One region of the Pseudomonas sp. E141 genome, then DNA from elsewhere that is predicted to be linked to it. Evidence: predicted binding sites of a transcription regulator. Region 1 holds the regulator's gene; each other region holds the start of a gene.
What was found. The regulator FliA, encoded in region 1, starts transcription of late flagellar genes. The targets are predictions, from matches to a motif close to CTAAAGTTTNNNNNNNNNNNGCCGNTAA.
Positions count from the first base shown of each region.

Region 2: a site for FliA is predicted at 2,942-2,969, ahead of flgM (flagellar biosynthesis anti-sigma factor FlgM). Genes of this name have one in related genera too.
Region 3: a site for FliA is predicted at 3,354-3,381, ahead of GKKCFE_RS00475 (methyl-accepting chemotaxis protein). Genes of this name have one in related genera too.
Region 4: a site for FliA is predicted at 3,137-3,164, ahead of GKKCFE_RS19450 (methyl-accepting chemotaxis protein). Genes of this name have one in related genera too.

Region 1 covers NZ_CP084024.1:1,393,983-1,399,196, reverse strand. Annotated here, with positions in the region: gene GKKCFE_RS06370 (chemotaxis protein CheA) at 1-550, opposite strand, end outside; gene GKKCFE_RS06365 (protein phosphatase CheZ) at 578-1,363, opposite strand; gene GKKCFE_RS06360 (chemotaxis response regulator CheY) at 1,382-1,753, opposite strand; gene fliA (RNA polymerase sigma factor FliA) at 1,920-2,663, opposite strand; gene fleN (flagellar synthesis regulator FleN) at 2,660-3,490, opposite strand; gene flhF (flagellar biosynthesis protein FlhF) at 3,608-4,957, opposite strand; gene flhA (flagellar biosynthesis protein FlhA) at 4,969-5,214, opposite strand, start outside.
Region 2 covers NZ_CP084024.1:4,229,536-4,234,749, reverse strand. Annotated here, with positions in the region: gene GKKCFE_RS18960 (MFS transporter) at 1-1,176, shown strand, start outside; gene GKKCFE_RS18955 (flagellar brake protein) at 1,239-1,985, opposite strand; gene GKKCFE_RS18950 (flagella synthesis protein FlgN) at 2,075-2,542, opposite strand; gene flgM (flagellar biosynthesis anti-sigma factor FlgM) at 2,591-2,905, opposite strand; gene flgA (flagellar basal body P-ring formation chaperone FlgA) at 3,079-3,843, opposite strand; gene GKKCFE_RS18935 (chemotaxis protein CheV) at 3,922-4,848, shown strand; gene cheR (protein-glutamate O-methyltransferase CheR) at 4,902-5,214, shown strand, end outside.
Region 3 covers NZ_CP084024.1:109,764-114,977, reverse strand. Annotated here, with positions in the region: gene ubiB (ubiquinone biosynthesis regulatory protein kinase UbiB) at 1-257, shown strand, start outside; gene hisI (phosphoribosyl-AMP cyclohydrolase) at 339-737, shown strand; gene GKKCFE_RS00500 (phosphoribosyl-ATP diphosphatase) at 730-1,062, shown strand; gene GKKCFE_RS00495 (twin-arginine translocase TatA/TatE family subunit) at 1,087-1,374, shown strand; gene tatB (Sec-independent protein translocase protein TatB) at 1,385-1,804, shown strand; gene tatC (twin-arginine translocase subunit TatC) at 1,801-2,595, shown strand; gene GKKCFE_RS00480 (16S rRNA (uracil(1498)-N(3))-methyltransferase) at 2,592-3,299, shown strand; gene GKKCFE_RS00475 (methyl-accepting chemotaxis protein) at 3,434-5,214, shown strand, end outside.
Region 4 covers NZ_CP084024.1:4,343,759-4,348,972, forward strand. Annotated here, with positions in the region: gene GKKCFE_RS19440 (glycerophosphodiester phosphodiesterase) at 1-937, shown strand, start outside; gene GKKCFE_RS19445 (PepSY domain-containing protein) at 1,019-1,324, shown strand; gene GKKCFE_RS19450 (methyl-accepting chemotaxis protein) at 1,403-3,028, opposite strand; gene GKKCFE_RS19455 (hypothetical protein) at 3,344-3,487, shown strand; gene GKKCFE_RS19460 (hypothetical protein) at 3,560-3,769, shown strand; gene GKKCFE_RS19465 (MFS transporter) at 3,853-5,052, shown strand; gene arfB (alternative ribosome rescue aminoacyl-tRNA hydrolase ArfB) at 5,049-5,214, opposite strand, start outside.

The DNA.
Region 1 (5,214 bases):
CAGCCGGGGCAGCAGGCGCTGCCGGAGCCTGGGCTTGAGCCTTGACGGCGTTCAGCGAGTCCAGCAGTTGTTCGAATTCGTTATCGGTGATGTCGCCTGATTCCTCGGCGACCGGTTCCTCAACCACTGGCGCGGCTACCGGTGCAGCTTCGTCAGCCGACTGCGGCTCGGCCAGGCGCGACAGCGCGGCGAGCAGCTCAGGCGTAGCAGCGGTGATCGGCGAGCGCTCGCGCACTTCACTGAACATGCTGTTGACCGCATCCAGCGCTTCGAGCACCACGTCCATCAATTCCGAGTCAACGCGACGCTCACCCTTGCGCAGGATGTCGAACACGTTTTCGGCAATGTGACAGCACTCCACCAGCTCATTGAGCTGGAGGAAGCCGGCGCCTCCTTTTACAGTGTGGAAACCGCGAAAAATTGCATTGAGCAGATCCGCATCATCAGGTCGGCTTTCCAGCTCGACCAGCTGTTCGGACAGTTGCTCTAGAATCTCGCCGGCCTCAACCAGGAAATCCTGAAGGATCTCTTCATCGGCGCCGAAGCTCATTAATGGGTGCTCCTAGAGGTCTAAAACCTAAAATCCAAGGCTGGACAGCAAATCGTCCACATCGTCCTGACCGGACACAACGTCTTCTCTTTTATCGGCATGAATTTGCGGACCTTCACCCTGAGAGAGATGTTTTTGTGGATCTTTTTCAGCGAGCATCGCTTCACGGTCGTGTTCGATGCCTGCAAAGCGGTCTACCTGGCTGGCCATCAACACCAGTTTGAGCAGGTTGCTTTCCACTTCGGTGACCAGTTGGGTCACCCGCTTGATCACCTGGCCGGTCAGGTCTTGATAGTCCTGAGCCAGCAGAATGTCGTTGAGGTTGCTCGCCACGGCGCGGTTCTCGGCGCTACTGCGCGTCAGGAAACCGTCGACCCGACGGGCCAGCTCGCGAAACTCTTCAGCCCCGACTTCGCGCCGCATGAAGCGACCCCAGTCGGTGCTCAAGGCCTGGGCTTCATCGCTCAGGCCATTGACCAGCGGCGTTGCGTTCTCCACCAGGTCCATGGTGCGGTTGGCCGCGGCCTCGGTCAGCTTGACCACATAACCCAGACGCTCGGTCGCGTCGGTGATCTGCGAGACCTCCTCGGCCTGCGGCATGTTCGGATCGATCTGAAAATTGACAATCGCGCTGTGCAGTTCACGCGTGAGCTTGCCCACTTCCTGATACAGACCGCGGTCACGGGTCTGGTTGAGCTCATGGATCATTTGAACCGCATCGCCAAAGCGGCCTTTCTCAAGGCTGTCGACCAGTTCGCGGGCATGTTTTTTCAGGGTCGATTCGAAATCACCCATTGAAGATTCGTTATCCATAGCTCCCCCGTGGCGCCGTTAACCGATGCGTTCGAAGATTTTTTCGATCTTCTCTTTCAACGCCTGGGCCGTGAAGGGTTTGACCACGTAGCCGTTCACACCGGCCTGGGCCGCTTCGATGATCTGCTCGCGCTTGGCTTCGGCAGTGACCATCAGCACCGGAAGGTGCTTGAGTTTTTCGTCGGCGCGCACGTGGCGCAGCAAGTCGATACCGGTCATGCCGGGCATGTTCCAGTCAGTCACCAGAAAGTCGATGCTTCCGCTGTTGAGAACCGGAATGGCAGTGGTGCCATCGTCGGCCTCGACCGTGTTGGTGAACCCAAGGTCACGCAACAGGTTTTTTATGATCCGCCGCATCGTTGAGAAGTCATCAACGATGAGGATTTTCATGTTCTTGTCCAATTCGACCTCCAAGCAGTCTTAAACGCGCCCAGCACCTGAACGCGCCATTTCAATCAATCCGGCACAACACTCGACAACGGTCTGGAGGACAACAGAGAAAGACTGGCTCAGCACATGCCAGGCCAGCCTCGTTCGCAGTGTCCCCACACTGCTGTCAGCGCGCTCGCCACTCCCCCAAACGCCCCCGCAAACGGGCCGCGCACTGGCTGTGTAACTGGCTGACCCGCGATTCGCTGACACCCAGGACCTCACCGATTTCCTTGAGGTTCAGCTCTTCGTCGTAGTACAGCGCCAAGACCAGTCGCTCACGCTCCGGCAAATTGGCAATCGCATCCGCCAGCGCGCTCTGGAAACGCTCATCTTCCAGGTCACGCGATGGCTCCATGTGAGCACTCGCGCCGTCCTCGTGCAGCCCTTCGTGTTCGCCGTCCTGCAGCAGGTCGTCGAAACTGAACAGGCGACTGCCCAAGGTATCGTTCAAAATCCCGTAATAATCATCGAGACTCAATTGGAGTTCGGCCGCAACCTCGTGATCTTTAGCGTCACGCCCGGTTTTAGCTTCAATGGCGCGAATGGCGTCACTGACCATGCGGGTATTGCGATGCACCGAACGCGGCGCCCAATCACCCTTACGGACTTCATCGAGCATCGCCCCGCGAATGCGAATACCGGCATAGGTCTCGAAACTGGCGCCCTTGCTCGCGTCGTATTTGTTCGACACTTCGAGCAGGCCGATCATGCCCGCCTGGATCAGGTCTTCAACCTGGACACTGGCCGGCAACCGCGCCAGCAAGTGATAGGCGATACGCTTGACCAGAGGCGCGTATCGCTCAATCAATTCGTACTGGGCGTCCCGTGCCGATTTCTTGTAGAGATGGTTGTAACCGCTGGCTGTCATAACACGGGCCCTGCTGTTTGTTGCACGAGACGCTCGACGAAAAACTCCAGATGCCCGCGAGGGTTGGCTGGCAGTGGCCAGGTATCAACCTTCTGGGCAATAGCCTTGAACGCCAGTGCGCATTTGGAACGGGGAAAGGCTTCATAAACCGCACGTTGCTTCTGGACGGCCTTGCGTACGCTTTCGTCGTAGGGCACAGCGCCGACGTATTGTAGGGCGACGTCCAGGAAACGATCCGTGACCTTTGTCAACTTGGCGAACAGGTTGCGACCTTCCTGCGGGCTCTGGGCCATGTTGGCCAGGACGCGGAAGCGGTTCATGCCGTAGTCACGGTTCAATAACTTGATCAGGGCATAGGCGTCGGTGATGGACGTCGGTTCGTCGCAGACCACCAGCAAGACTTCCTGGGCAGCGCGTACGAAACTGACGACCGAATCACCGATACCGGCAGCGGTGTCGATCACCAGCACATCGAGGTTGTCACCGATGTCGCTGAAGGCCTGGATCAGGCCGGCGTGTTGAGCCGGGGTCAGGTGAACCATGCTCTGGGTGCCCGAGGCAGCCGGCACGATGCGAATCCCGCCCGGCCCTTGCAGCAGCACGTCGCGCAGTTCGCAGCGGCCCTCTATCACGTCCGCCAGCGTGCGCTTGGGCGTGAGCCCCAGCAGCACGTCGACGTTCGCCAGGCCCAGGTCGGCGTCCAGCAGCATGACCCGTCGGCCAAGCTCTGCCAGAGCCAGGGACAAGTTCACTGACACGTTAGTCTTGCCGACGCCACCTTTGCCGCCGGTCACCGCGATCACCTGTACGGGATGCATGCTGCCCATGTTCGTTCTTTACCTTGTCTTACTTAGACGGAGGCCACATTACTGGCTGCGCGCTCGCATGAAGGAACAATGCATGGCAGACCATCGATGTAGGTACAAAAAATATTCATGATTACCTCAGCCGACCTGCTTGGTCGGGCTGTGGTAGATATCAGCGAACATATCAGCCATGGCTTCTTCGCTGGGTTCTTCCTGCATTTGCACACTCACGGCACGACTGACCAGTTGATGACGGCGCGGCAGATGCAAATCATCCGGGATCCGCGGCCCGTCGGTCAGGTAGGCCACCGGTAAATCATGACCGATCGCCAGGCTCAACACCTCGCCCAGGCTTGCCGTTTCGTCCAGCTTAGTCAGGATGCAGCCGGCCAGCCCGCAGCGTTTGTAGCTGTGGTATGCGGCGGTTAGAACCTGTTTCTGGCTGGTGGTTGCCAACACGAGATAATTTTTTGACCGGATCCCACGCCCGGCCAGGCTTTCAAGCTGCATGCGCAGGGCCGGATCGCTGGCTTGCAGGCCGGCGGTATCGATCAGCACGACGCGCTTGCGCAGCAGCGGTTCCAGCGCCTGGGCCAGGGACTGGCCCGGATCCACATGGGTCACCGACACATTGAGGATCCGGCCAAGGGTCTTGAGTTGTTCCTGGGCACCGATACGGAAACTGTCCATGCTCACCAGGGCGATGCTCTGGGCGCCGTACTTGAGTACATAACGCGCCGCGAGCTTGGCCAGGGTGGTGGTCTTGCCCATGCCGGCCGGGCCGACCATGGCAATGACGCCACCTTCTTCGAGAGGCTCGACTTCCGGTGTGGCGATCATCCGCGCCAGGTGCGCCAGCAACATGCGCCAGGCCTGACGAGGTTCTTCGATATCGTTGATCAGCGCCAGCAGGTCGCGGGACAACGGGCCGGACAAGCCGATACGTTGCAGGCGACGCCACAGGTTTGCCTGGGCCGGACGGTTGCCTTGCAACTGGTTCCAGGCCAGGGAGCCGAGCTGAACTTCCATCAGTTCACGCAGGCTGTTGAGTTCGAAGCGCATCGAGTCCAGGGCGCGCGGGTCGACGCCACCGCCTGAGGCAGCCTGAACCGGCGCCGGACGACGCGGCTCGGCCTTGGCCTGCTCGACCAGTGGCTCAGCAGCGGTCAACGGCAATCCAGCGGTCAGAGGCTGGCCGGCGAACAATTGACGATTGGTGCCCGCGCTGGCTTCGCCGTCACTGCTGCGCAAGCTCAATTCGGCCTGGGCACTGGCGATGCGCGACTGGGTCTTGCGCAGCTCATCCTCGAGTTCCATGTTGGGAACACGTGGGGCCAGCGCCGACAATTTGTAATCCAGAGCCGCCGTCAGCTCGACACCGCCGGCGATCCGACGGTTGCCGATGATGGCGGCTTCAGCGCCCAGCTCGTCACGAACCAGCTTCATGGCCTGACGCATATCGGCGGCGAAAAAACGCTTCACTTGCATAAACCACTACCTCAGCCGTTGGGCCCTACTGTCGCAACGATGGTCACTTGCTTGTTGTCCGGTATTTCCTGGTACGCCAGCACATGCAGCCCCGGGACCGCGAGGCGCCCGAATCGCGAAAGCATCGCGCGAATCGGACCGGCCACCAGCAGGATCACCGGTTGGCCTTGCATCTCCTGCCGCTGGGCTGCATCGATCAGCGAACGCTGCAGCTTCTCGGCCATGCTTGGCTCCAGCAGAACGCCCTCTTCCGAGCC
Region 2 (5,214 bases), 2.8 Mb from region 1:
CGCGTCGGGCACATCCGGGCTTATTCGGCCTGCGCCGGGATTGTCGGTGCGGCGGTGCTGGGCCATGGCCTGGTGGATTGGCTGCCGGCCTGGATCGTGCTGCGGGTAATTGTCGGCCTGGGCATGATGTGCCAGTACATGGTGATCGAGAGCTGGCTCAACGAGCAGGCCGATGCCAAGCAGCGTGGCGTGGTATTCAGTGGTTACATGATCGCTTCCTACCTGGGCCTGGTGCTGGGTCAGTTGATTCTGGTCATGCACCCGGCCTTGGGGCTTGAGTTGCTGATGCTGGTGGCGCTGTGCTTCGCCTTGTGCCTGGTGCCGGTGACACTCACCCGGCGGATTCACCCTGCGGCGCTGCACCCGGCGCCCATGGAGCCGCGCTTTTTCATCAAGCGAGTGCCGCAGTCATTGAGTACGGTGCTGGGCTCGGGGCTGATCGTCGGTTCGTTCTATGGCTTGGCGCCGCTGTACGCTTCTCAGCAGGGGCTGTCGACCGAGCAGGTTGGTCTGTTCATGGGTAGCTGCATCTTTGCCGGATTGCTGGTTCAGTGGCCCCTGGGCTGGCTCTCCGATAGATATGACCGGGCGCTGCTGATCCGCTGCTTTGCGCTGGTGCTGACAGTCTGTGCGCTGCCGTTGGCGATATTGCCCACGGTGCCGTTGGAGGTGCTGTTCGTCGCGGGATTCTTCTGTTCGCTGGTGCAGTTCTGCCTGTATCCGTTGGCGGTGGCGTTTTCCAACGACCACGTCGAAGCTGATCGAAGGGTATCCCTGACGGCCATGCTGCTGGTGACCTATGGGGTTGGCGCCAGTATCGGGCCGCTGGTAGCGGGGGTGCTGATGAAGATGTTCGGCAGCCAGATGCTCTATGCCTTTTTTGCCTTCTTCGCCCTGGTGCTGGTGTGGCGAATCCGGCCGAAGGCGGTGACCAACCTGCATCAGGTCGACGACGCACCGCTGCATCACGTGGCAATGCCGGACAGCATGTCCAGTTCGCCTCTGGTGGCGTGCCTGGATCCCCGTGTGGACGAACAAGTGGTGCAGGAGCAGATGCACGTCGATCCTGTGCCGACGGAAGAACCGGCCGACGAAGAACCCGTCATGGAGGAAGTTGCCGCCGAAGAGGCCAGCGACGAGCCGTCGAGCCCCGATTTCACTCAGGCCAGGCCTTGAGCCAGTCATAAAAAAACGGGCAGTCACCGCAAGGGACTGCCCGTTTTTTTACGTGTCGAAAATCAGAGGTCGTCTTTGTCGAAACGACGGGCTTCGCGCTGTAGCTGATACACGAAACGCTCAACCTGCCGTTGCACCAGGCCGCTGATGTTGTGGAAACGTACGCCGGCGAAGGTGGTGTTGATCCTTTCTTCGAAATGCAGATAGCGCAGTTCGACCGGTGCGGTCATGTTGCCGAAGGGCAATGCCGCGATAAAGCGCTCGTAGACCTGGCCCAATTGCAGGCGTGCGGTAATGTCACCTTCGAAGCGCAACTTGCAGCCTGTGGCGGAAATATCCAGCAGCTTGCCGTCAACCGGTGACTTGAGTTTGTCACCGCCCAGTTCGACGCTTACCAGTTGCGCCAGCTTGAGGGCGGCGCGGAAGGCGTTGCGGCGTTGGTGGTAAACCACTTCATCAGGCAAGGCGCCGCGATAGCAGCGGCCGTCGCTGGACTCATCGATGGTCAAAGGGCCGTTGCTTTCCCACGCGATGCGCACGCCATCATGGAAACCCTCGACACGAAACGGCTCGCCCGCCAACAGGAAGCGTTCACCGTCCCGGGGGATCATTTCGTCCAGGGCGAGGACGTTACGCTCCCGGTCGACATCGACCAGATAGCTCTGGAAGCGCTGGCTGCGTTCGTGGAAGGTGATGATCAGCGGGTCATGGCTATCTTGCAGCATCCGCAGGTTGCCGGAAATTTCCAGGGGCGTGGCGAGGACCTTGGGCGGCTGCGGAGCATCATCCGCGTTTGAGGCATTGAACACGGTGGGTCAATCTCCAGGCAAAATACGACGAGTAGCCAGCATTTTGCCAGCATGTGTCGCGCGTTGATAGAGCGCCGGCACTGTTCGTTTCATGCCTGGCTGAGCGGGCGGTGCTTGACCATCTTGGCGGTCGAACCGCGAGCGTCATAGAGCGTCGGGATTTCACCGCCGTTGAGAATGCGCAACTGGTTGGCGGTGGCGGCTTGCTGAACCTGGATCGACTGTCCGTTGCGAGTGTTGGCGGCCTGGCATTGAGCGAGCAGGTCGTTGAGCACTTCACTTTGGGACAACAGTTGATCGCCCACCGACGACTGGCTGGCCAGCTGCTCAAGGCCATCGCGATTGGCGGGCAGGTTGAGGCTGGCGAGGATCTCGCTGCGCTTGCGGCCATGCTGATCGAGCAGAATGATCAATGCCTGTTTCTGCGCCAGGATATTCTCCAGCGACGGCATGTCGCGACCGTGCAATGCCAGGGACTCGGCCTGCAATAGCTCCAGCAATTGTTGCGCCGGGGCAAAGTCGTCGGTGATCAGTTGCAACAAATTAGTGTCGTGCATGGCTGGCCTTAGGTCTTAAGCGTCCAAAAGCCTGGCGCAGGCGTTGGCCTAGCGCTGGGCTTCGAAGTTGAGCAGTTTGCTGGCTACACGGTTGCTGTCGACTTTATAGCTGCCATCGGCGATTGCTGCTTTCAACTCGGCCACGCGGGCGTTGTCGACGACAGGTTGATCGCGCAGCTTGTCAGTGACCTTCTGCAACTGCTGAGCCTCATTGCTGAGGTGTACCGACTCCCCGTTGCTGACAGTGGCGGCTTGTTCGGCCGGCGCGGATTTGTCGGTTTCGACGGTTTCCTTGCTGGCGTTAGGGCGCGTAGTGCCTGTTAGCGGTGAAGAGCTGTTTAAACGATTGAAATCGATGACCATGGTAAAAAACCTCTGGGTATTTGGACGCTTGCCATGTTTTCGGCCATCCCCAAAAAAACTTTAGGCTCATTTATTCAATGAACGTGCGCAGGTCTGCGCTTGCCTTTGCGTAAGGCACAGTCTAGGGAACACCGTGGGCAAGCGCCAGCTCTCTACCCATTTCCACCCGATCGCTACATAGCCACTTCCACATGGCCTGGGGCCATTACCTGCGCCTTGATAACGCGTTGGGAATTAAGGTTTTTTACCCGAATCTGTTCTCGCATGCCGCCGTTGGACAAAGCCTCGCCCGGCATCCGCACGGCCAGGGTCCCGCTGCGGGCGGTGATGACCACCTGATCGCCCTTGCGCACCACTTCGGCTTGTTCCAGGTGGACCAGGGTAATGACCTGGTCGGCGACCATTGGTCGGACAAGTTTCTGACCGATGGCCTGATCGACGGAGGTCAGGAATCCCTGGTTGATCTGGCTGACATCCCGTTCACGCAGTGTCACGTCCTGAGGCTCGACGATCCCGGCCCGCTTGAGCGGACGGGTGGTGGTGACGATTTCGCGAAACAGGCGCACTTGAGCGGGCACGAACACCGTCCAGGGCGCGGCGCTGTCGCACCGCAGCTTCACCGTGACCCGGCCCAGTGGTCTGGCCGGGCTCTCCAGAGACGCAGTCAATTCCTTGTCACACATGGGCATGCGCAGGCGCGGGTCGAGCTGGTTGACTTCGATTTCGTAGCGACCTTCGGTTTGACTGGTTGCCAGGTAGTCTTCTACGGTGAATTCAAGAAAGCCCTGAGTGACGCCGATAAGGAGATCAGGCAAGGTAACCGGAACAGCACCAAAGGCAGGGCCGCCCAAAGCGAGCAGGCAGGCAGCCAACAGTGCACCGAGCCAGTGGCGGCAGTGAGTGGTCAGGCGTCGAAAAAATGTCGTTTGTGCGTTCATGCCGGTTCAATAGCAAGCCCCGTGCCGTTTAGTGATGAATGCGCGTCGGACACATTAGCGTTAGGTAGGAGTCAGGGCATGGCGGGAGTAATGGATTCGGTGAACCAGCGCACTCAGCTGGTCGGTCAGAATCGCCTGGAGCTGTTGTTGTTCCGTCTCGACGGCCAACAGATGTACGGGATCAACGTATTCAAGGTTCGCGAGGTGCTCCAGTGCCCGAAGCTGACCCTGATGCCCAAGTCCAGCCCCGTCGTGTGCGGTGTGGCCAATATCCGCGGAGCGACCATCCCGATTCTCGATCTGGCGATGGCGACCGGTTCGGGCCGGCTTCTGGATCAGAGCAATCCGTTCGTGATCATCACCGAGTACAACACCAAGACCCAGGGCTTCCTGGTGCGCTCGGTGGAGCGCATCGTCAACATGAACTGGGAGGAGATCCATCCGCCGCCCAAGGGTACCGGTCGCGATCACTACCTCACGGCGGTGACCCGGGTCGATAACCAGTTGGTTGAAATCATCGACGTGGAGAAAATCCTCGCCGAAGTGGCGCCGACCCCGGAAACGATTTCCGTGGGGGTGGTCGACGCCGAAACCCAGCACAAGGCGATTTCGCTGCGGGTGCTGACGGTTGATGATTCTTCGGTGGCACGTAAGCAGGTGACCCGTTGTCTACAAACGGTCGGTGTCGAAGTGGTAGCGTTGAACGACGGACGCCAGGCCCTGGATTACCTGCGCAAGCTGGTGGAAGAGGGCAAGAAACCGGAAGAGGAGTTTCTGATGATGATCTCCGACATTGAAATGCCGGAGATGGACGGGTACACCCTGACGTCGGAAATCCGCAACGACCCGCGCATGCAAAAGCTGCATATTGTCTTGCACACCTCGTTGTCCGGTGTTTTCAACCAGGCGATGGTCAAGAAGGTGGGGGCCGATGATTTCCTGGCCAAGTTCCGGCCCGATGACCTGGCTTCCCGGGTAGTCGAGCGCATCAAGGCTGCAGAATAAAGGTTGGGCGCGTTGTGCGCCCGGCAAGTCAATACGATGAAAGAGGCGGTATTTTGTCTACGGGTAATTTGGATTTCGAACAGTTCCGGGTCTTCCTGGAAAAAGCCTGTGGCATTTTGCTTGGTGAAAACAAGCAATACCTGGTGTCGAGCCGTCTCAATAAGTTGATGGAGCAACAGGGCCTGAAATCGTTGGGCGAACTGGTCCAGCGCATCCAGACCCAGCCGCGCAGTGGGTTGCGCGAGATGGTGGTGGATGCCATGACCACCAACGAAACCCTGTGGTTTCGCGACACCTATCCGTTCGAGGTGTTGAAGAACAGGGTGCTGCCGGCGGCCATCAAGGCCAGTCCGGGGCAACGCTTGC
Region 3 (5,214 bases), 1.3 Mb from region 1:
TGCAGAGCCAGTTCGAGCAGCTCCCGCACCTGGCCAACATGACCCGCGACCTGCTCGAACGCATGTCCCAACCCCACGCCCACGATCCCGCGCCGCCGTGGAAAGAGCGCGGGGACGACTGGTTCATGCGCCTGCTCGGCGCCGCTCACCTGGGTGGCGGTGCAGTACTGGCGAGCGGGGGTCCGTTGAGTCAGCTGGGCCACTGGCCCGCCGGCATCATGGTCATCGTTGGTTTGTATCTGGTCGTTCGTCGATAGCCAGCATCGGTTCACGCTGGCACACTGTTTCAAGGCTGGGCCCGTCGACTTGAGATGCGCGGCCCATTGTCGGAGTCGAAGATGAAAAACTGGCAGGACGAGATCAAATGGGACGCTGACGGCCTGGTGCCGGCCATCGCCCAGGATCACAAGACCGGGCGCGTGCTGATGATGGCCTGGATGAACCGTGAAGCGCTGGCCCTGACCGCCGCCGAGAACCGCGCCATCTATTGGTCACGTTCGCGTGGCAAGCTGTGGCGCAAGGGTGAAGAATCCGGGCACGTGCAGCACCTGCACGAGATGCGCCTGGACTGCGACGGCGACGTCATCATCCTGATGGTCGAGCAGGTCGGTGAGATCGCCTGCCACACCGGCCGTCAAAGCTGCTTCTATCGCGTCTTCGAGAACGGCGACTGGAAAACCGTCGACCCGGTGCTCAAGGACCCGCACGCCATTTATTCAGGACATACCCATGAGTGACACCCTGACCCGCCTGGCCCAGGTGCTGGAAGAGCGCAAAGGCGCAGCGGCCGACAGTTCCTATGTCGCCAGTCTGTACCACAAGGGTTTGAACAAGATTCTGGAAAAGGTCGGTGAAGAGTCGGTCGAGACCATCATCGCCGCCAAGGACGCCGCCATCAGCGGCGACTGCAGTGACGTGATCTACGAGACCGCCGACCTGTGGTTCCATAGCCTGGTCATGCTTGCCCAACTGGGGCAGCACCCGCAGGCTGTACTGGATGAACTGGACCGTCGTTTCGGTCTGTCCGGGCACGTCGAGAAAGCCTCGCGTCCGTCCGCCTGATCAACTTACGAGAGGAATAGCCACATGGGTATTTTTGACTGGAAACACTGGGTCGTCATTCTGGTGGTCGTGGTACTGGTGTTCGGCACCAAGAAACTCAAGAACCTGGGCACTGACGTTGGCGAGTCGATCAAGGGCTTTCGCAAGGCCATGAACGACGACGAAAAACCGGCCGACCCGGCAGCGACGCCAGCTCAACCAGCGCAGCCGAGCCAACCGGTACACCCACAGGCCACTCAACCTGTGAATGCCCCGCACACCATCGATGTGCAGGCACAGAAAGTCGAAGAGCCGGCCCGCAAAGACTCGTGAGCACTGACTAATGTTTGGGATCAGCTTCACTGAACTGCTGCTCGTCGGCCTCGTCGCCCTGCTGGTACTGGGCCCCGAGCGGCTGCCGGGCGCTGCGCGCACCGCAGGTCTATGGATCGGGCGGCTCAAGCGCAGCTTCAATGCGATCAAACAGGAAGTTGAACGTGAAATCGGGGCCGACGACATTCGTCGGCAACTGCACAACGAACACATTCTGTCTCTGGAGCAGGAAGCGCGGAAAATCTTCACCCCGACCCAGCAGGAGCCGACACCGGTTCAGCCAGCGGTCGAGCCGACGATTGCCCCCCAGGCGCCGGTGGATGACACGCCGCCTGTAGCAGCCGCGCCCGCGAACCCCGTGGAGCCCGCCCCGACAGTGGCGGCACCAGCCGTTCCTAACGACCCTACTTTGCCGCCGCGAGCCCCATGAGCGATATTCCTGAAAACGACCAGCCGATGCCGCTGGTATCGCACCTCACCGAGTTGCGCACCCGCCTGTTGCGTTGCGTGGCGGCGATTTTCGTCATCTTCGCCGGGCTGTTTGCCTTCACCCAACAGATCTACACCTTCGTTTCCACACCGCTGCGCCAGTACCTGCCGGAAGGCGCGACGATGATCGCCACCGACGTGTCGTCACCGTTCCTGACGCCGCTCAAGCTGACGATGATGGTCTCGTTGTTCCTGGCGATCCCGGTGATCCTGCACCAGATCTGGGGCTTCATCGCGCCAGGCCTGTACAAGCATGAAAAACGCGTTGCCGTGCCGCTGCTGGTGTCCAGCATTCTGCTGTTCTATACCGGCATGGCCTTCGCCTACTTCTTCGTATTCCCGTTGATCTTCAAGTTCTTTGCCGCCGCCACTCCCGCGGGCGTGGAAATGATGACCGACATCACCAGCTACCTGGATTTCGTCATGACGCTGTTCTTCGCCTTCGGCGTGGCGTTCGAAATCCCGGTAGCCGTGGTGCTGTTGGTGTGGATCGGCGTGGTCGACGTTGCGTACCTGAAGAAAATCCGTCCGTACGTGATCATCGGCTGCTTCGTGGTCGGCATGATCCTGACCCCGCCGGACATCTTCTCCCAGACCCTGCTGGCCGTGCCGATGTGGCTGCTGTTCGAGATCGGCATCCTGTTCGGCGGTCTGGTGCGCAAGCGCCGGGAAGAAGTAGACGATCAGCCGGTCGACGACCATAACGACCAGCCGCCAGCGACCCAAGCGTGAACCTGCTGCTGCTTGAAGAGGCCGACTTCATCGGGCCTGACCGCGTCGTGCTGAGCGATCGCCGCTTGACCCACATGCAGCAAGTGCACCGCAGCGCCGTCGGCGACAGTCTGCGGGTCGGGCGCATCGGCGGGTTGATGGGCACGGCCCAGGTGCTGCGCCTGGAAGCCCATGAAGCCGAACTGCAAGTGACACTCGACCAACCTGCGCCGGCCAAGCTGCCGCTGACACTGGTGCTGGCCCTGCCTCGACCGAAGATGCTCCGACGAGTGTTCCAGACCATCGCCAGCATGGGCGTGCCGCGCGTGGTACTGGTCAACAGTTACCGCGTGGAAAAGAGCTTCTGGCAGACTCCATTCCTGGAGCCCGAGGCCATTCGCGAACAACTGATCCTTGGCCTGGAGCAGGCGCGTGACAGCGTGCTGCCAGAGATCATCATCGAAAAGCGCTTCAAGCCCTTCGTTGAAGACCGCCTGCCGGCCATGGTGGATGGCACCCGCGGTCTGGTCGGTCATCCGGGGAACTACCCCCCCTGCCCTCGCGCGCTGGACGAACCCGTGACCCTGGCCATCGGCCCCGAAGGCGGCTGGATTCCTTACGAAATTGACCTGCTGGCCAAGGCCGGACTGCAACCGGTACAACTGGGCGAACGCATCCTGCGCGTCGAAACCGCCGTTACCGCGCTGCTCGCACGGCTGTTCTGAACCCCTGTCGCTTGCCCGTTTTTTGTGGCGAGCACCAGGATCCTCAGTTCATTTCTACAGATCCCTCCCGCCCCGCCGATACAGCTCCCATAAAACCAATTCAGTGCAGCAAGGGAGAAATCAGCATGTTCCGAATGCTTACCCAGAGTCTGGGAAACGTAAGCGTCAATCGCAAACTCGGCTTCGGCTTCGGTCTGGTGCTATTTCTAACCTTGATGATCGCTTTCACCGGCTGGAGCGGCTTGGGCAATGTCATCAGCCGTGGCGACAAGCTGGGCTACATTTCCAGCCTGAACGAGTTGAGCAAGGACCTGCGCCTGGCACGCCTGGACTACTACACCACGCGGGGTGAAAACGGTCCGCAGGAAGTCAACGATCTGCTTGCCAAACTCGAGACCGGCCTGACCGCAGCCCGCCAGATGATCGAGCAGCCGGCCGACGTGGCACTGATCGACAAACAACTGGCCGCTGTGGCCGAGTACAAAAGCGCCTTCGCCGAGATGGCCAGCGCCACCGTCAGCCGCGAAGATGCCCGCAGCAAACTCGGCGCCAGCGCCGACAACGCCGTGGCCCGCGTCGCCGAGGTTGAAAAAGCCACGCTGCAAAGCGAGAACGTCGCCCAGTTCAACAGCGTGGTATCCCTGAGCAAGGCGATCCAGCAAGCGCGTTATCAGGTTCGCGGCTACACCTACAGCGGTAAGAACGAAGCCCAGCAACCGGCCCTTGACGCCATTACCGATGCCCTCAAACTTCTCGCACGCCTACCGGCGCAGTTGCCTGAGGAGCACTCCGCCAACCTGCAGCAAGCCAGCGATTCGATCAACGCCTACCGTGCGGCGGTCAGTCAGTTTCGCGATTCCCAGCTTGATACCGCCGCGGCGCTCAAGCGCATGACCGAGCAAGGCGAAGTATTGCTTGAGTCCAGCAAAAGCCTGACCGTGTCCCAGACCGCCGTGCGCGACCAGGACGCCGCCCAGGCCAAGACCGTCCTGGTATCGGCTGCCGTGCTGGCCATGTTGTTCGGCGTGATCGCAGCATTGGTCATCACCCGGCAGATCGTCGGCCCGCTGGACCAGACCCTCAAAGTCGCCGAGCGCATTGCCGCGGGCGACCTGACCCACAACCTCACCTCCGAGCGCCGCGACGAACTGGGCCAATTGCAGCGCGCCATGCAGAGCATGACCGTGGGCCTGCGGCAATTGATCGGCGGCATCAGCGACGGCGTGACGCAAATCGCCAGCGCCGCCGAACAACTCTCGGCCGTGACCGAACAGACCAGCGCCGGGGTCAACAGCCAGAAAGTGGAAACCGACCAGGTCGCCACCGCCATGCACGAAATGACCGCCACAGTGCAAGAAGTGGCGCGCAATGCCGAGGAAGCTTCCGAAGCGGCCGTCGCGGCTGACCAGCAGGCACGCGAGGGTGAAAAAGTGGTCGGCGAAGCCATCGCCCAGATCGAACGCCTGGCCCTCGAAGTGGGTAACTCCACCACAGCCATGGGCGACCTCAAGCGCGAAAGCGACAAGATCGGCAGCGTACTGGACGTGATCAAGTCCGTAGCCCAGCAAACCAACCTGCTGGCCCTCAACGCGGCCATCGAAGCGGCCCGTGCGGGCGAAGCCGGACGTGGTTTTGCGGTGGTGGCTGACGAGGTCCGCAGCCTGGCCCAGCGCACTCAGAAGTCCACTGAAGAAATCGAAGAACTGATCGTCGGCCTGCAGTCGGGCACCGAGCAGGTCGCGACCATCATGGACAACAGCCGCACCCTGACTGACAACAGCGTCGAACTGACCCGCCGCGCCGGTGGATCCCTGGAAAACATCACCCGCACGGTCTCGGCCATTCAGTCGATGAACCAGCAGATCGCCGCTGCGGCCGAGCAGCAGAGTGCCGTGGCCGAGGAGATCAACCGCAG
Region 4 (5,214 bases), 2.9 Mb from region 1:
CCGCGACCTGGGCGCCGACTACTTGGAACTGGACCTGCAACGCAGCAAGGACGGCGTACTGTTCGTGCTGCACGACGACAGCCTGCTGCGCACCACCGATGTCGCGACCAAATTCCCCGAGCGCAAGGACAGCACCGCCAACGAATTCACCATGGCGGAACTCAAAACCCTCGATGCCGGCAGTTGGTTCAACACCGCCTACCCGGACCGCGCCCGCCCATCGTTCGTGGGCCTGAAAATCCTCACCCTCGATGAAGTCATCAACATCGCCGAAGGCAACCCGCTGCACAAACCGGGGCTGTACATCGAAACCAAGGAGCCGAAGCTGTTCCCCGGCATCGAGCGCGACCTGAAGGATAAATTGCAGGACCGCGGCTGGTTGAGCCCGTCGGGCTCCAAGCTCGCCAAACGCGCCACCGGTGTAGGTCAGGGCAAAGGTAAAGTGGTGTTGCAAACCTTCGAAAAGAGCAGCCTCGAACTGCTGCAAAAAGAAATGCCGAACGTGCCAAAAGTCCTGCTGTTGTGGGTGGGCGATGGCTACATCGAGGCCAAGTCGAAGGTGACGTTTGCCGAGTCCGGCGAAACGGACAAGGCGGCCTATTACGCCAAACAGCAGCCCAAGGACAACGCCGAGTTTGAACAATGGGTCCAATTTGCCAAGGCACAAGGCGCTATCGGCACCGGGCCGTCCGCCGCGTTGACTCAAGGCGGCAGCCAGAGTTATTCGGACTTGGTGCAGCCGTGGATGAACCAATACACCCATGACCAGGGTTTGTTGGTGCACGTTTATACGGTGGATGAAGCGGTGGACTTCAAAAAAGTGCTGGAGGCCGGAGTGGATGGCATCTTTACCAACCGCGCCAGCGAACTGCTCAAATACTTGAAGCGTCCCGAAACAGGCAGCGTGGCGCAGGTGCTGGAGAACAACGGTTACTGAATTAAGGGTGAATTAAGTTGCCAAAGTTAATCTGAAGCCACTTAAACGACACACCCCTTAATCACAGCAAGGAAAGAACACATGAAAACTTTGACTGCCCTGTTCACCGCCGCAGCCCTGACCCTCACCGCTGGCCTGGCCCAGGCTGATGTTCGAGTCGACCAGATTCCTGAGTTGGTCAAGAACGAAAAAATCAAGCCGCTGGAAGAGATGAACCAAGCAGCCCTGAAGTTGCACCCAGGCGCAACCATCACCGACACCGACCTGGACAACCACTTCAACGGTTACGAATATGAAGTTGAACTGAAAACCGCCGATGGCAAAGAGTTTGATGTTGACTTCGACGCCACTACCGGCAAAGTTCTGTCCAACAAACAGGACACTTGATTGAACAACAAAAAAGCCGCGCAACCTTAAGGTTGCGCGGCTTTTTTTACGTCTTCGAACAACTGACTCTCACAGTGATCAGGCACTCAACCGCGCCGTCACTTCATTCAACTGCCCCGACAAACCGTGCAGGTTCCGACTCGCGGCTTCGGTGCGCTGCACATTGTCCAGGTTAGTGCTGGCGATGCAGGTGATTTCGGTCAGGTTGCGCGAGATGTCTTCAGCCACCGAGGTCTGCTCTTCTGCGGCAGTGGCGATCTGACGATTCATGTCGCGAATCGCTTCCACGGCCTGGGTAATGCGTTCGAGCATCACACCGGCCTGAGTCACCTGCTCCACGCTCTCTTCACTGCGCGACTGACCGCTCTCGATGGCCTGGGCTGCGTCCACCGCACCGGTTTGCACGGTCTGGATAATCTGGTTGATCTCGATGATGGACGAGGCGGTGCGCTGGGCCAGACTGCGCACCTCATCGGCAACCACCGCGAAACCGCGTCCAGCCTCGCCAGCCCGCGCCGCTTCGATGGCAGCGTTGAGGGCCAACAGATTGGTCTGCTCGGCGATACCGCGGATGACTTCCAGCACCTTGCCAATGCGCCCGCTATCGGTTTCCAACTGGCGGATGACCGTGGCCGTGTTGGCGATTTCACCGCGCATGCGGGTGATGGTATGAATGGTCCCTTGCATGACCTTCTCGCCCTGCTGCGCCGAGTGATCGGCGTCATCGGCGGCCTGTGCCGCGTCGGCGGCATGGCGAGCGACTTCCTGGGCGGTGGCGGACATTTCGTTCATCGCCGTCGCCACCTGGTCGGTGCGTTCGAATTGCTCGCTGGTGCCTTGGCTCATCAGGCTGGCGATGGCATTAAGCTCGCCGCTGGCACTGTCCAGTTCCGTGGCACTGCGCTGCAGACGCGAGAAGGTTTCGGCGAGAAAGTCGCGCAGGGTATTGGCGGCCAGCGCCAGGTCACCCAATTCGTCCTGCCGGTTGCTGACTACCCGCTCGGCGAAACGGCCGCGACTCAGTTGGGTCACGTATTCGATCAGGTTGCGGATCGGCTGCACCAGGTTGCGATTGACCAGCCACAGGCTGAACAGCCCGATCAGCAGGCCGGAAACCAGCATGATCACAGTGCCCAGCATAATCGTGCGATCGGCACCGGCACTGATCTGCGCCGATTGTTCGCTGGCAAGCTTGCGCAACTCCACCACCAGCGCACTCATTTGCTCGCTGGCCGCGCGGTCCACACCTTTGACCGCCGCATCACCCGCCGCCGCATCGCCGCCCGCCGTCTCAAACGCATCACGGCCCTTCTGGTAGGCCGCACCCAATTGACGGTGTTCGTCTCGCAGACCCTCGATCCGAGTCTTGATGGGTGTCGCAACCCCTTCAAGGGCGATCAACTGGCCAAGAATGCCCTGGACATCATGCTGGCGATCTTCGAACTGCTTCCAGTATTTAGCCAGGTCTGCCGGCTGCTTGCCGCGCAGTAGAACGTTCTTCCATTCCTGGACCTGCACCTTGAATTGCAGGTTGGCCTCATCGATCAACTGCGACGCACGCAACGGGCCATCGATTAGGTTGCGATAGTTCTGGACGCCGTTGGAGAGGAAATGGAAAGACGCCAGGGCAATCAGCAACATCGCCAGCAGGCTGCCACTGAGCAAGGCGAGAATCTGCGCTCTCAGGGATTTTTGTAGAAACATGGAGGGAAATCTCTTGAAAAGAAGAAAGAGCCAAGCTCACGGACGACACGTCCCGACCTCCATGTTCGTGGTTTGCAGTGTCGCAACCGAATGCGGGATATGTACAAGCCATCGACCCGCGGGGCGTATTCTTGAGCCTTCGCGACGACCGGTAGCAGGTGTTTGATGATTGGACATGTCCTGTCCAGACAAGCCCTTTTGTCGCCGCAACGGAACTTAAAAGTCTTTTTGTCATTTCTTCTGCTGTATCCTGCCCAAGCTTTGTAAAAGCGCGGATCTACCAGATCTACCAACAGACTTTGCGAGGAGCGCGATATGCACGAGATTCCTAATCTCCCCTTCCCTAGCCTGCACGAAACTGAGCAGACGACCCCGCTACAAGCCGGAGGGCAACCAGACGCCCAGCAACCCGAGCCCAAAGAAGCCACTGAACGCCGCCAGGCCGACAGCGAAGACTGATTCACCCGCACGACCAGACCGTGTGGAAAGCGCTAAGATGCGCTTTCCACACTGCCTGAATCCTGAGCCCCCATGACCGATGACCCTACCTTCAGCGAAGCCCAAGCCAGCGTCCTGATCGGCACCGCCGAAAAGATGGTCGATATCTGGACGCGCCTTTCCCCGGAGAAACAAGCTGCCCTGCTGGCACGTTTCGAAACTGAAGAAAACGCCATCGCTGCATTGGTCACCACCCACCTGGTGGCCGGACAAGACGGCAACCCAGCGCCAACCGGCAAATAGTTTTACTTTTCCACGCTTCACGGTCGCAGGCACCGCTATCATAAGCAGCCTATCTATCCTGCTGCTCCGTGGACTCTTTACCCATGCCAGATACCCAGCGCCCCTTGGCGGTCACGCTGCAAGTCGTTTCCATCGTTCTGTTCACCTTCATTGGCTACCTGAATATCGGCATTCCCCTCGCCGTGTTGCCCGGGTTCGTCCACGGCGAACTGGGTTTTGGCGCGGTGATCGCCGGGTTGGTAATCAGCGTCCAGTACCTGGCCACCCTCCTCAGTCGTCCTTATGCCGGACGGATCATCGACAACCTGGGGAGCAAGCGCGCGGTCATGTTCGGCCTCGCCGGTTGCGGGCTGAGCGGTGTGTTCATGCTGGCGTCTGCCTGGACGTCAAACCTACCGACGCTGAGCCTGATCAGCCTGCTGATTGGCCGCCTGGTGCTGGGCAGCGCCGAAAGCCTGGTAGGCTCGGGATCGATTGGCTGGGGCATCGGCCGGGTCGGCGCGGCGAACACCGCCAAGGTGATTTCCTGGAACGGTATCGCCAGCTACGGCGCGCTGGCGATTGGCGCGCCGTTGGGGGTGTGGCTGGTGAAATCCCTGGGGCTGTGGAGCATGGGCGTCAGCATTATTTTGCTGGCGTTGCTGGGGCTGGCGCTGGCCTGGCCGAAAACGGCGGCGCCCATTGTCACTGGCGAACGGCTGCCTTTCATGCATGTTCTCGGACGCGTCCTGCCCCATGGCTGCGGCCTGGCCCTGGGCTCCATCGGTTTTGGCACCATCGCCACGTTCATCACCCTGTATTACGCCACGCAGCAGTGGGACAACGCTGTGCTGTGCCTGAGCCTGTTCGGCGCCAGCTTCATCGGCGCGCGCTTGCTGTTCGGTAATTTGATCAACCGCCTGGGCGGCTTCCGGGTGGCGATTGCCTGCCTGTCGGTGGAAACCCTGGGTTTGTTGTTGCTCTGGCTGGCGCCTGATGCGCACTGGGCCTTGGCCGGCGCGGCATTGAGCGGCTTCGGTTTTTCCCTGGTGTTCCCGGCGCTGGGGGTGGAAGCGGTCAACCTGGTACCCGCCTCCAGCCGTGGCGCGGCGGTGGGCGCCTACTCGTTGTTTATTGACTTGTCCCTGGGGATTACCGGGCCGTTGGCCGGTGCGATTGCCGCAGGTTTCGGTTTTGCTTCGATCTTTTTGTTCGCCGCGCTGGCGGCCTTGGGCGGGTTGTTGCTGAGTCTCTATCTGTACCGCCAGGCGCCGAAGCATCGCCAGGAGCGGGAGAAAAACTAGAAGTCCACCTTGCCGCGCCCGGCTTTGATCGAACCGCGCTTGGTCTTGGATTCCAGGCGACGTTTCTTCGAGCCCAGGGTCGGTTTGGTCGGACGGCGCTTCTTTTCGACCTTGGTGGCGTTGAGGATCAGCTCGGTCAGGCGTTCCAGGGCATCGGCCCGG